Regions from separate parts of the Peribacillus sp. V2I11 genome, predicted to be linked through region 1. Evidence: riboswitches for the same ligand, from Rfam matches in the RefSeq annotation. Region 1 holds a riboswitch; the other holds the start of a gene.
What was found. A riboswitch is a leader RNA that binds a small molecule or an ion and turns the genes downstream of it on or off. The one in region 1 is predicted to bind S-adenosylmethionine.
Positions count from the first base shown of each region.

Region 2: linked by a shared signal. The riboswitch ahead of mtnK (S-methyl-5-thioribose kinase) and the one ahead of QFZ73_RS13335 (methionine ABC transporter ATP-binding protein) in region 1 are both predicted to bind S-adenosylmethionine.

Region 1 is NZ_JAUSYW010000001.1:2,771,649-2,777,195, reverse strand. Features, by position in the region: gene sufD (Fe-S cluster assembly protein SufD) at 1-221, opposite strand, end outside; gene sufC (Fe-S cluster assembly ATPase SufC) at 237-1,022, opposite strand; gene QFZ73_RS29150 (YuzK family famiily protein) at 1,475-1,615, opposite strand; gene QFZ73_RS13345 (MetQ/NlpA family ABC transporter substrate-binding protein) at 1,780-2,616, opposite strand; gene QFZ73_RS13340 (methionine ABC transporter permease) at 2,632-3,300, opposite strand; gene QFZ73_RS13335 (methionine ABC transporter ATP-binding protein) at 3,293-4,327, opposite strand; SAM riboswitch class I at 4,476-4,589, opposite strand; gene QFZ73_RS13330 (O-acetylhomoserine aminocarboxypropyltransferase/cysteine synthase family protein) at 4,707-5,547, opposite strand, start outside.
Region 2 is NZ_JAUSYW010000001.1:4,637,131-4,642,677, forward strand. Features, by position in the region: gene QFZ73_RS22695 (LCP family protein) at 1-799, shown strand, start outside; gene mtnA (S-methyl-5-thioribose-1-phosphate isomerase) at 978-2,024, opposite strand; gene mtnK (S-methyl-5-thioribose kinase) at 2,039-3,241, opposite strand; SAM riboswitch class I at 3,320-3,473, opposite strand; partial or broken gene QFZ73_RS22710 (carbon-nitrogen family hydrolase) at 3,545-4,326, opposite strand; gene QFZ73_RS22715 (pyridoxal phosphate-dependent aminotransferase) at 4,426-5,547, shown strand, end outside.

The DNA of each region.
Region 1 (5,547 bases):
TCCTCTAAAGAGGCAAAAGCTTCACTTTCAACCGTATGGGTCTTGAAAGAAGTAAAATTCCATTTATCGATCTTCGTTTTATCCGGTTTTGGCATCGGGAGCTTTTCTAATTCAGAAAACGCTTGAATCCGAAGCTCGGATAGCCAAGCTGGATCATTATTTTTAGTTGAATAGGAGCTTATATCCTCTTGTTCAAACGGTAATTTCGTTTCTGTAGTCATTGCAAATCCTCCTACTTACGCTTCTTCGCCAACAGTTTCGTCTTCAATGCCCAATTCTTGTTTAATCCAGTCATAACCTTCCGCTTCCAAGCGGGCAGCAAGTTCAGGACCGCCTGATTTTACGACACGTCCTTGCATCATAACATGTACGAAATCAGGAGTGATGTAATTTAATAGACGTTGGTAGTGAGTGATGATCAAGCATCCAAAGTCTTCTCCGCGCATTTCGTTGATTCCTTTTGAAACGACTTTAAGTGCATCGATATCTAGACCTGAATCAATCTCATCCAGGATTGCAATTTTAGGTTGGATCATCATTAATTGAAGAATCTCGTTGCGTTTTTTCTCTCCGCCTGAGAAACCTTCATTCAAATAGCGTTGCGCCATATCTTCATCCATTTCAAGGAATTCCATTTTTTGGTCCATTTGACGGATGAATTTCATCAATGAAATTTCATCGCCTTCTTCACGGCGTGCGTTAATGGAAGAACGTAAGAAGTCAGCATTTGTAACACCGCTGATTTCACTTGGATATTGCATAGCTAGGAATAGACCTACACGAGCGCGCTCGTCTACTTCCATTTCCAATACATCTTCACCATCGAATGTGATGCTTCCGCTAGTTACTTCATATTTAGGGTGACCCATGATCGCTGATGATAAAGTGGATTTACCAGTTCCATTTGGTCCCATGATCGCATGGATTTCTCCACCTTTGACTTCAAGGTTTACCCCTTTTAAAATCTCTTTACCTTCAATTGATACGTGAAGATCTTTAACCGTTAATGTAGAAGCTGACATAATAATACCTCCGTGAACTAATTCCAATTTTATTACCAGAAAGTAAAGATTACTTTCTTAACTATAATTTACGTAAAAGCATTCTCACTTTATTCTCATTCCAATTTTATAACAAATCCAATTTGGAATCAACTAAATAGATAGAGGTTTCCACTTCTTCCATGTTAAAAACCTGTCCTATTCTTACAATACTAACAGATATAGCCTGTTTACTGCATATACATACTTATTTTAGCTTTTGTTAAAATTATCTTATTATTCGGCAAATCTTCGTCCTTATTAATATATGTGCGATGAATTCAATTGCAAGGTATGAATGTTCCGCTTTAAAAAGAAAAAGATCGGACTGTCAGGCATTATGTAAGTTCATCCAATAAGGAAACCCCTTATTTTATGGACCATTTACCATTTTACCTCTACAGACCGATCTTTTAAAGAATTCTTTTATATGCTTAGCCGTGAATTTTGCGTTGTAGGTCCTGGACCATTTTGTTGCACTTTACATGTTCCCTATCCCGTTCTTTCTCAACCTCGATACGGAGGTCTAAGTTTCTACTGTACTCACTGTAGCCAATCCCATGTGAAGACTGCATCGCCTTTTCCATTTCGCTTGTTACATTTAAATCTAGAGTATTGATAGTGAACCATCCTTTCAAATTTGTGTATCATTTTATTACCTTCATCATCTCTATACCCTTCACTTTCATGATTAAACATGAAAAAACGACCTGAATTAAATCAGGTCGCCATTCTTGAATCATTTATCCGCCGGTACAACTGCACCATCGTATTCTTTAAGGATGAAATCTTGAATTTCTTTAGAATGCAATACTTCTACAAGCGCTTTTATTGCTTCTTTATTTTCGTCACCTTTGTTTACTGCAATGACATTCACATATGGTGATTCCGAATCTTCAATTGCAATCGAATCTTCAATCGGATTCAAACCTGCGTCAATTGCATAGTTGGAGTTGATCAAGACAGCATCGCCTTCGCCGCTCTCATAAATTTTAGGAAGCAGTGCCGCTTCATATTCAGCATCGAATTTAAGGTTTTTCTTATTTTCAACGATGTCTTTAGTTGTAGCCGTCGTTTTATCGATGCCTTCTTTCAAAGTGATCAGGCCATTCTTTTCTAAAAGGGATAAAGCGCGTCCATGATCAGCGACAGAGCTGCTCAAAATGATTGTTGCCCCATCAGGAAGTTTATCGATGCTTTTATATTTTTGTGAGTATAGTGCTATTGGCTCGATATGGATTCCGCCAGCATTGACGAAATCATATCCATTTTCTTTAATTTGCGCCTCTAAGTAAGGAATGTGCTGAAAATAGTTAGCATCCAATTCCTTATCATTCAACGCCTTATTCGGTAAAACATAGTCCTGGAATGTTTCGATTTCCAATTCGATTCCTTTTTCTTTAAGAAGCGGCTTAGCTTCCTCGAGGATTTCAGCATGCGGAACATTGGATGCCCCTACAACTAATTTCTTCGATTCTTTCTCCGTATCACTGCCGCTTTTATCCTTTTCACTTCCACAAGCAGCCAAAGCGATAGATAACACTAAAATTAATGCAAATCCTAAAAACTTTTTCATCCTAGTCATCTCCCTTTATCTTTTGTCCAATTTAGATGTAATCACATCTCCAATAATTTGAATTATAAAGACGATAATTAGAATAACGACAGTCGCTACAAGCGTAACGTCATTTTGACTTCTTTGATAGCCTTCCAAATAGGCTAGATTACCAAGCCCGCCAGCGCCGATGACCCCAGCCATTGCGGTATATCCAACCAATGCGATCGATGTTACCGTGATCCCGGAAATAAGGGCAGGCATCGACTCTGGAAGAAGGACCTTCCAAATGATCGTGCTCGTTTTTGCCCCCATCGATTTAGCGGCTTCAATTACACCTTTATCGATTTCACGAAGGCCGATTTCGACCATACGCGCATAAAATGGGGCCGCACCGATAATAAGTGCCGGCAGTGCAGCGTTCTCTCCAATCATGGAACCGACAAGCGCTTTAGTGAAAGGAATGAGCAGCACGATCAAAATAAGAAATGGAATGGAACGGAATATATTAACGACAGCACTCATGACCCCGTTGACTGCCCGGTTTCCCCACATATTCCCCTTCCCTGTCAGGAACAGGATCAATCCTAATATTATGCCTATAAAAAAGGTTGCCACTACAGAGACGCTTGTCATGTAAAGCGTTTCTTTCGTTGCTTCAATAATGTCTTCCCAATCAACATTCGGCAATAATTCTTCAAGCATGAGTAATCACCTCCACGCCTACCTGCTGTGCTTTAATGAATTCGATTGCGCGGAGCATTTCATCCTCTGTGCCATCAAGATGGATAAACAATGTTCCATATGAACCGCTTCTTGTTTGGGATATCTTACCTTGAACGATATTGACATCCAACTCGAAGTTACGTACAAGCTTGGTGATCAACGGGCTTTCTGCATGATCACCTACAAAGGTCAATTGAATCACTTTGCCTGCAGGATAGCGTTCGAGCAAATGGTCCATCGTTTCTTTCGTTTCTTCTGGTTCCGTTACTTGTTGCACGAAACGCTTCGTCATTTGTTCTTTAGGATTCTTGAAAACATCCAGGACAGGACCCTGTTCAACAACTTGCCCGCTTTCCATCACGGCGACGCGATGACAGATTTTACGTATTACATGCATTTCATGTGTTATCAAAACGATCGTCAATCCCAGGCGCTGATTGATGTCAACAAGCAATTCGAGTATTGAGTCGGTAGTCTGTGGATCCAATGCAGAAGTCGCTTCATCACAAAGCAGCACTTTAGGATCATTTGCCAGAGCCCTGGCTATCCCCACCCTTTGCTTTTGCCCTCCGCTTAATTGTGAAGGATAGGCCTTTTCCCTGCCTTCCAGTCCGACTAACTTGATCAATTCGTTCACACGCTTGGTTCGTTCAGTTTTAGAAATTCCTGAAATTTCCAAAGGGAAAGAAATATTCTCCTGAACGGTCCTTGACCATAATAGATTGAAATGTTGGAAAATCATGCTTATTTCTTGACGGGCCTTACGGAGCTGAGCCCCTTTAATTTTTGAAATTTCCTTTTCAGCCACCACAACGGATCCCTCTGTGGGTGTTTCCAATCCATTGAGCATTCTGATCAAAGTACTCTTCCCCGCCCCACTGTAACCGATGATACCGAAAATCTCGCCTTTATTTATTTCAACATTCACATTATTTACAGCCTTGATCGTCTCACTGTTTCCTTTTCCTGTACGGAACAGCTTACTGACTTTCGTCAATGTAATCATTAATCCTCACCTCTTTTTTTATCCAATAAAACCTATGAACTTAGTTGATTTCTCTACATTATTAGTCTGTTTCTCATATCATTTTTCCCCAAAAAAAAGAAAAAACCTTTCTGCATGAGCAGAAAGGCAGGTGAAGAAACAGGCCTTCCTCTCATCTTCCAAAGTGATTAAACTTTGTGTGAATTGGCACCTTTCCAAGGAATTTCTCCTTGTCGGTTGCCGGGTTTCATCGGGCACATCCCTCCACCTCTCTTGATAAGAGCTAATATATAGAATATTTGTACATCATTAAGTTCTTTAGTATGGTGAAATTTTATCATAGATAAAAAAGGAGCGCAATGTATATTATTTCTAGTACAAGAATGAACAGGAACTTTGCTTAAACCGTTTTGGAAGTCAAGGAGACGATATTCGTCGCTTTTTCAATTGCCTGTTCCAAATCTTCTATTAAATCCTCTACATTTTCAATCCCAATGGATAAACGGACTTGATCAGCACGCACACCCGCTTTCGCAAGACCCGCCTCATTCAATTGTTGATGGGTCGTACTGGCTGGGTGGATGATCAAGCTCTTCGCATCCCCAACATTCGCTACATGGGACCATAATTCCACCGAATTGATAAGTTTTGCCCCAGCTTCGCGATTACCTTGTATCCCAAATGTAACGACAGATCCAGCTCCCTTTGGCAAATATTTATCCGCAAGGGCTTTATCGGGATGATCCTCATCACCAGGATGTGAAACCCAAGTCACCGCAGGATGGTTTTTTAAATATTTAATGACAGACTTGGTGTTTGATAGATGCTCTTTCATCCTTACATGCAGCGTTTCAAGTCCAAGCGTAAACTGGAAAGCACTTTGGGCACTTAACGCAGGACCTAAATCACGGAGTAACTGGACTCGGGCTTTCGTTATGAATGCTGCAGGTCCAACTGCCTCGGCGTATACCAGACCGTCGTAACTTGGGTCGGGCTCCGTGAAGCCAGGGTAGTTTGGCGAGTTCCAATCGAACTTCCCTCCATCCACGATGACACCGCCTAGCGTCGTTCCATTTCCCAGAAGCCATTTTGTAGCGGAATGGATCACAATATCCGCTCCAAAGTCAATTGGTCTGCATAGATATGGTGTCGCGAAGGTATTATCAATGATTAAAGGTATGCCTGCATCATGGGCGATTTCCGCTACCGCTTCCATATCGAGCACCCTCAAACTTGGATTT
Region 2 (5,547 bases), 1.9 Mb from region 1:
AGGTACGGAAAAAAAACTAACCAAAGAAGAGAACCAGGAAAACGTAAAAACATTTCTGTTAATTGGTGTTGATACAAGGGGAGAGCAAAAATCTCGATCAGATGCGATTATCCTTGCAAAATACTTTCCTGAGCAGGAGAAACTGAAGCTCGCTTCCATTATGCGTGATAGTTATGTGAAAATCCCCGGGAATAAATCAGTATACAACAAAATAAATGCAGCTTATTATTATGGTGGACGGGAACTGCTCAAGAAAACGATACAGGAAAATTTCGATGTCAAGGTCGATCATGTAGCGGTAATTGACTTCCAGGGTTTTGTGAAGATGGTCGATTTACTTGCACCTGATGGTGTAGAGCTGAATGTGGATCAGGAAATCATTGATGATATGAGCATTCAGGCAAGCGTAGGTAAAAATGTTTTACATGGTGAGGAACTATTGAAATATGTCCGTTTTAGACATGACGATGAAAGTGATTTTGGAAGGGTAGAGCGTCAACAAGAAGTAATGGTTCAATTAAAAACAGCGTTTATAAATCAAATCTCATCCTTCGAAGGGATGGCAGCCCTTCCTAGTATCATCGAACAAGGACTCTCGTACTTGGATACAGATATTGGACTGAAAACAATAATGGAAATGGGTCCAAAAATAGTCTTCCATACACCGGACACCGTCGAAACCTTAAGGGTTCCAGTGGGGGGAAGCTTTAAAGATGAAATATATCCCCAGTCCGGAGCTGTTTTGGAAATGGACTACACTAAAAATAAGAAGGCACTTCAGGAGTTCTTTTCAAAATAATAAGAATTTCCAATTCTCATTTGTTATCGAAAACATCCTTATATTAAGTGAATATGTTCGAATTCACTTAAATTATTGTAGTATATACCTCGCAAGAATAATCATAATCGATCATTTTTAAAAAACGAGAGGGATACGAAATCCTTCTCGTTTTTTATCTCCAATAAAGGAGCCTGGATCAATTAACAAAATGCGGAATGTTTTTGATGAAATCCGGTGTTATGATGCCATTTTCGGTAATGATGCTTGTAATTAGATGATTCGGTGTAACGTCAAAGGCTGGATTGAAAGTCTTCACGTTTTCCGGAGCGACCCTTACACCTTGAATGAAGGTGATTTCCGCTTCATTCCGTTCTTCGATCGGGATGGATGTGCCGGATTCGATAGATAGGTCGAATGTGCTTGATGGTGCGGCCACATAAAAAGGGATACCAAAGTGCTTGGCTAATATGGCCAATCCCAATGTCCCGATTTTATTGGCTGTATCACCATTAGCCGCAATCCTGTCGGCCCCGACGATAATTCCATTTATTCGTTTCTGGTGAATCGTATGGGCAGCCATATTATCAGAAATTAAGGTGACATCAACCCCGGCTTGCATCAATTCCCAAGCAGTCAAACGCGCCCCTTGCAGGACAGGCCTGGTTTCACAGGCGTACACTTTTAGCGGAAAGTCCCTTTCCTTAGCCAGGTGGAAGGGAGCCAAGGCTGTGCCATACCGAGCTGTGGCAATTCCCCCAGCGTTGCAATGCGTTAGAATGGAATCTCCTCTAGTGAATAAGGATAAACCATGTTCCCCTATTTTCCTGCACATTTCTTCATCTTCAGCAAAGATTGCTTTAGCCTCCGATACAAGTGCTTCCTTGGCAGTTGAAATGCTTTGCGCAGCTTGCAAGGTGTTCTCCATCCTCCTTAAAGCCCAAAAAAGGTTGACTGCAGTTGGCCGAGAAGAGGCGAGTTTTTCGATATGCCCCGTTACATTTTTCTTGAATTCCCCTAATTCAGCGGTTGTTTCCTGTTTGGCACCAAGTGCAACACCAAATGCTGCCGTCAGTCCAATAGCTGGGGCACCGCGAACTTTTAAAGACAAAATGCTGTCATATACATCATCAACAGAATGAAGTTCTATAAATTCAGTTAGGGAAGGAAGGGCTTGTTGATTTAATAATGTAATATGGGTATCATCCCATTGTACCGAATATGGTAAGGGTGCTAGTGTAGTCATGTGCAGGTCTCCTTTTAAATGGTTGAATAAGATGGCAGTGTACGTTGCTTCAACGCTTCAATGACAGCTGGAACATCCAATTCTTCCCGTTTTTTAATTAAAAATGCACCAATTTCCAATGTTTCCGTTTTGGCAGCGATCCTTGTTTCTTTATCTTCAATGATGTTTAAATCGGCAACATGGGAAAGGCCGATGGTTCTCCGAATCAGTTCACAGCCGGCAAAACCGAATGCATCTTTTTTGAATTTTGTCAGTAAATAAGGCAGATAACCCTTAACATGGCGGAATGGGCTTTTATTTTGGCCTTCCCATAATTCGGTATAGGTTTCTTCAAAGGCATTCCAAAATTCATGAAGGTGTGAGAAAATCTCTTCCTTTCCTGCGCCATTTCGTATAATTGCCTGGAAGAGAAGGTTGGCGGTGTATTGACCAAGGTCAAAACCAACTGGCCCATAAAAAGCGAATTCCGGATCAATAACCTTTGTTTCAGTTTCACTTGCAAATATACTTCCAGTATGTAAATCTCCATGAAGCAAGGCTTCCTGCTCTGTTTCAAAGCTTTGTTTCAGCTTAGCGACCTCAAGTATCACTTCTTGATCATTCCATATATTTTTGGCGGCATCGGTCAATTCCACCTCGAAATCTCCCGGGAGTTCCTCAAAAAATGGATCCGTGAAAATAAAGACCTCAGTGATTTTGCAGAGTTCCGGATTCGTGAAATGTCGGGCCACTTCCTTTTTCGCAGATGGTTCTAAATGATAATCGGATGTATAAAATGCCGTCTTCGCAACATACTCACCAATATGCTGTGAAAGAAATGGATATGAATCGCCATCGATCAATCCTGTTCTAACGATTTTCAAGTGAGATAAATCCTCCATGACTGTGATGGCAAGCTGTTCATCCGAATAATAGACTTGCGGTACGAATTCGGGGCAATAACTTCTGAAATGAATCAGCGCATTCGCTTCAATGGCCGCCCTTTTCAATGTCAGCGGCCAGCTTTCACCAAGTACCTTGGCATAAGGGACCGCTTGTTTGATGATTATCCCTTTATTTGTGACTGTGTCTGTAATATGAAAAACATAATTTAAGTTTCCATCGCCGATTTCTTTACATGTTAAACTTGCATCCGCATTGACCAACCCAAGTTTTTTTGCAAGGGTTATAGCTGTTTCGTTTGTCAATCTCTTAAAATTTGAACGGTTTTGAGTCATTCTTTTCCCCTCCAGATTCAAAATAAGAATAAAAAAGCCTCTTTCATATAGAAAGAGGCAGAAGTTTTGGCTTCGGACCTCTTATCTTCCAGAAAATGAATTCTGGTGGAATTAGCACCGTGCTCTGTGGATTTTATAATCCGGCGGTGAATCCGCCCCATTTCACAATGGTATTACAGTCGGTTGCTGGGCTTCATAGGGCCTTTATCCCTCAGCCTGCTCTTGATAAGAGTAAATGTTTTCTGAAATTTTAATCTTCGGGAAAATAATATCAACATTTTAAATAGTTTGTCAATGGGTAAATTAATAAAAATCAGGGCGGCGATCTTCGAATACAGGTATTTTATTACGGGCTTCCGTAACTTTATTGAAGTCCAAAGTGCCTGTCAGGAGTTCGTTTCCTTCTCCGGCTTCACTAATGATATTCCCCCATGGATCAATAATCAAGGAATGACCCGCAAATATATTATTGACATCCGAACCTGAACGATTAACGGCTACAACATAGGCTTGGTTCTCGATGGCACGGCTAATCAATAAGGCCCTCCAGTGATCCAGTCTCGGCTTTGGCCATTCAGCCGTAACGAATAGAACTTCCGCGCCTTGAACGGTATGTGCTCGCTGCCATTCGGGGAAACGGATGTCATAACAAACGAATCCAGCACATATTTTTTCATCAAGAGTAAATAAACCATCTTTTTCTCCTGGCTGCAGGAAAAGATGTTCATCCATTAACTGAAATAAGTGAAGCTTATCATATTCTTTAATGAGATTTCCATGTTTATCGATGATGATCATGGTATTATAGATCCCTTTGCTTGTCTTTTTCGCAATGGAACCGCCTATTATGTGAATCTGGTGTTTCTTTGCCTGTGTTTAAAAAAATTCAATCGTTTTTTCTGCCTCTTGATCAGCAATCTCATTTAACCTGGTCAAGTCGTATCCGGTCGTCCAAAGCTCTGGTAAAATGACGATATCGGGTCTGACCGTGCTGCTTTTTCCATCCATTGTTCTGCAACCTGAAAATTGATATCTGGTTGCCCGAAGGCTATATCCATTTGAATACAAGCTATTTTCCACTTCATCTTTTAAAACCCCCACATGTAAAAAATGCTTTACAAGACTATGATAAACATATATCATTTGTGACTAGAATTTCAAGAAATTTCAGAGAAGGTGTATAAATGGTGCAATTTGAAAAATCCAGACAGCTTCAGGCCCTGCCCAAGCAGTTTTTTGCTTCACTAGTCGCAAAAGTCAATGCGATCACGGCGCAAGGACATGATGTCATTAATTTAGGCCAGGGAAACCCTGATCAGCCGACGCCAGAACATATCGTGAAAAGTTTGCAGTCTGCCGCTGAAAAAACGATTAATCATAAATATTCACCATTCCGGGGACATCAATATTTAAAAGATGCTGCTGCCGTCTTTTATGAACGTGAATACGGTGTCAAGCTGGATCCGAATAGTGAAGTGGCGATTCTCTTCGGGGGAAAGGCAGGTCTTGTCGAACTGCCGCAGTGTTTATTGAATCCAGGTGATACGATCCTTGTTCCAGATCCAGGCTATCCGGATTATCTTTCCGGTGTTGTTTTAGCCCAGGCAAAGACCGAACTGATGCCCTTGACAGAAGAAAATGATTTTCTTCCGAAATACAAAGACATACATAAAGAGGTTCTTGATAAAGCCAAAATGATGTTCTTGAACTATCCCAATAATCCTACAGGTGCTTCTGCAACTGAAAGTTTCTTTGATGAAACCGTCTCCTTTGCAAAAGAGCATTCAATTTGCGTGGTCCACGATTTCGCCTATGGGGCGATAGGATTCAACGGAAAAAAACCGATAAGCTTTCTCCAGGCGGAAGGAGCGAAGGATGTAGGAATAGAAATATACACACTATCGAAAACATACAATATGGCAGGGTGGAGAGTCGGCTTCGCAGTGGGGAATAAGAGTGTAATAGAAGCTCTTGAACTATTACAAGACCATCTTTATGTGAGTCTCTTCCCGGCGATACAAGAAGCTGCGGCAAGCGCTTTGCTTGACTCGCAGAGCTGTGTAGAGCAGTTAGTGCAGATGTACGAGGGTCGAAGGAATGTTTTCATTGAGGGATTAAGGGCAATCGGCTGGGATGTCAAAGCTCCTGCGGCATCGTTTTTTGCCTGGCTCAAAGTACCTAAAGGTTTTACGTCCGAGAGTTTTGCAGACCATTTATTAACGCATGCCCACGTAGCTGTTGCCGCAGGGAATGGATTCGGTGAATTTGGCGAAGGTTACGTCAGGATAGGGCTACTGACTTCGGAA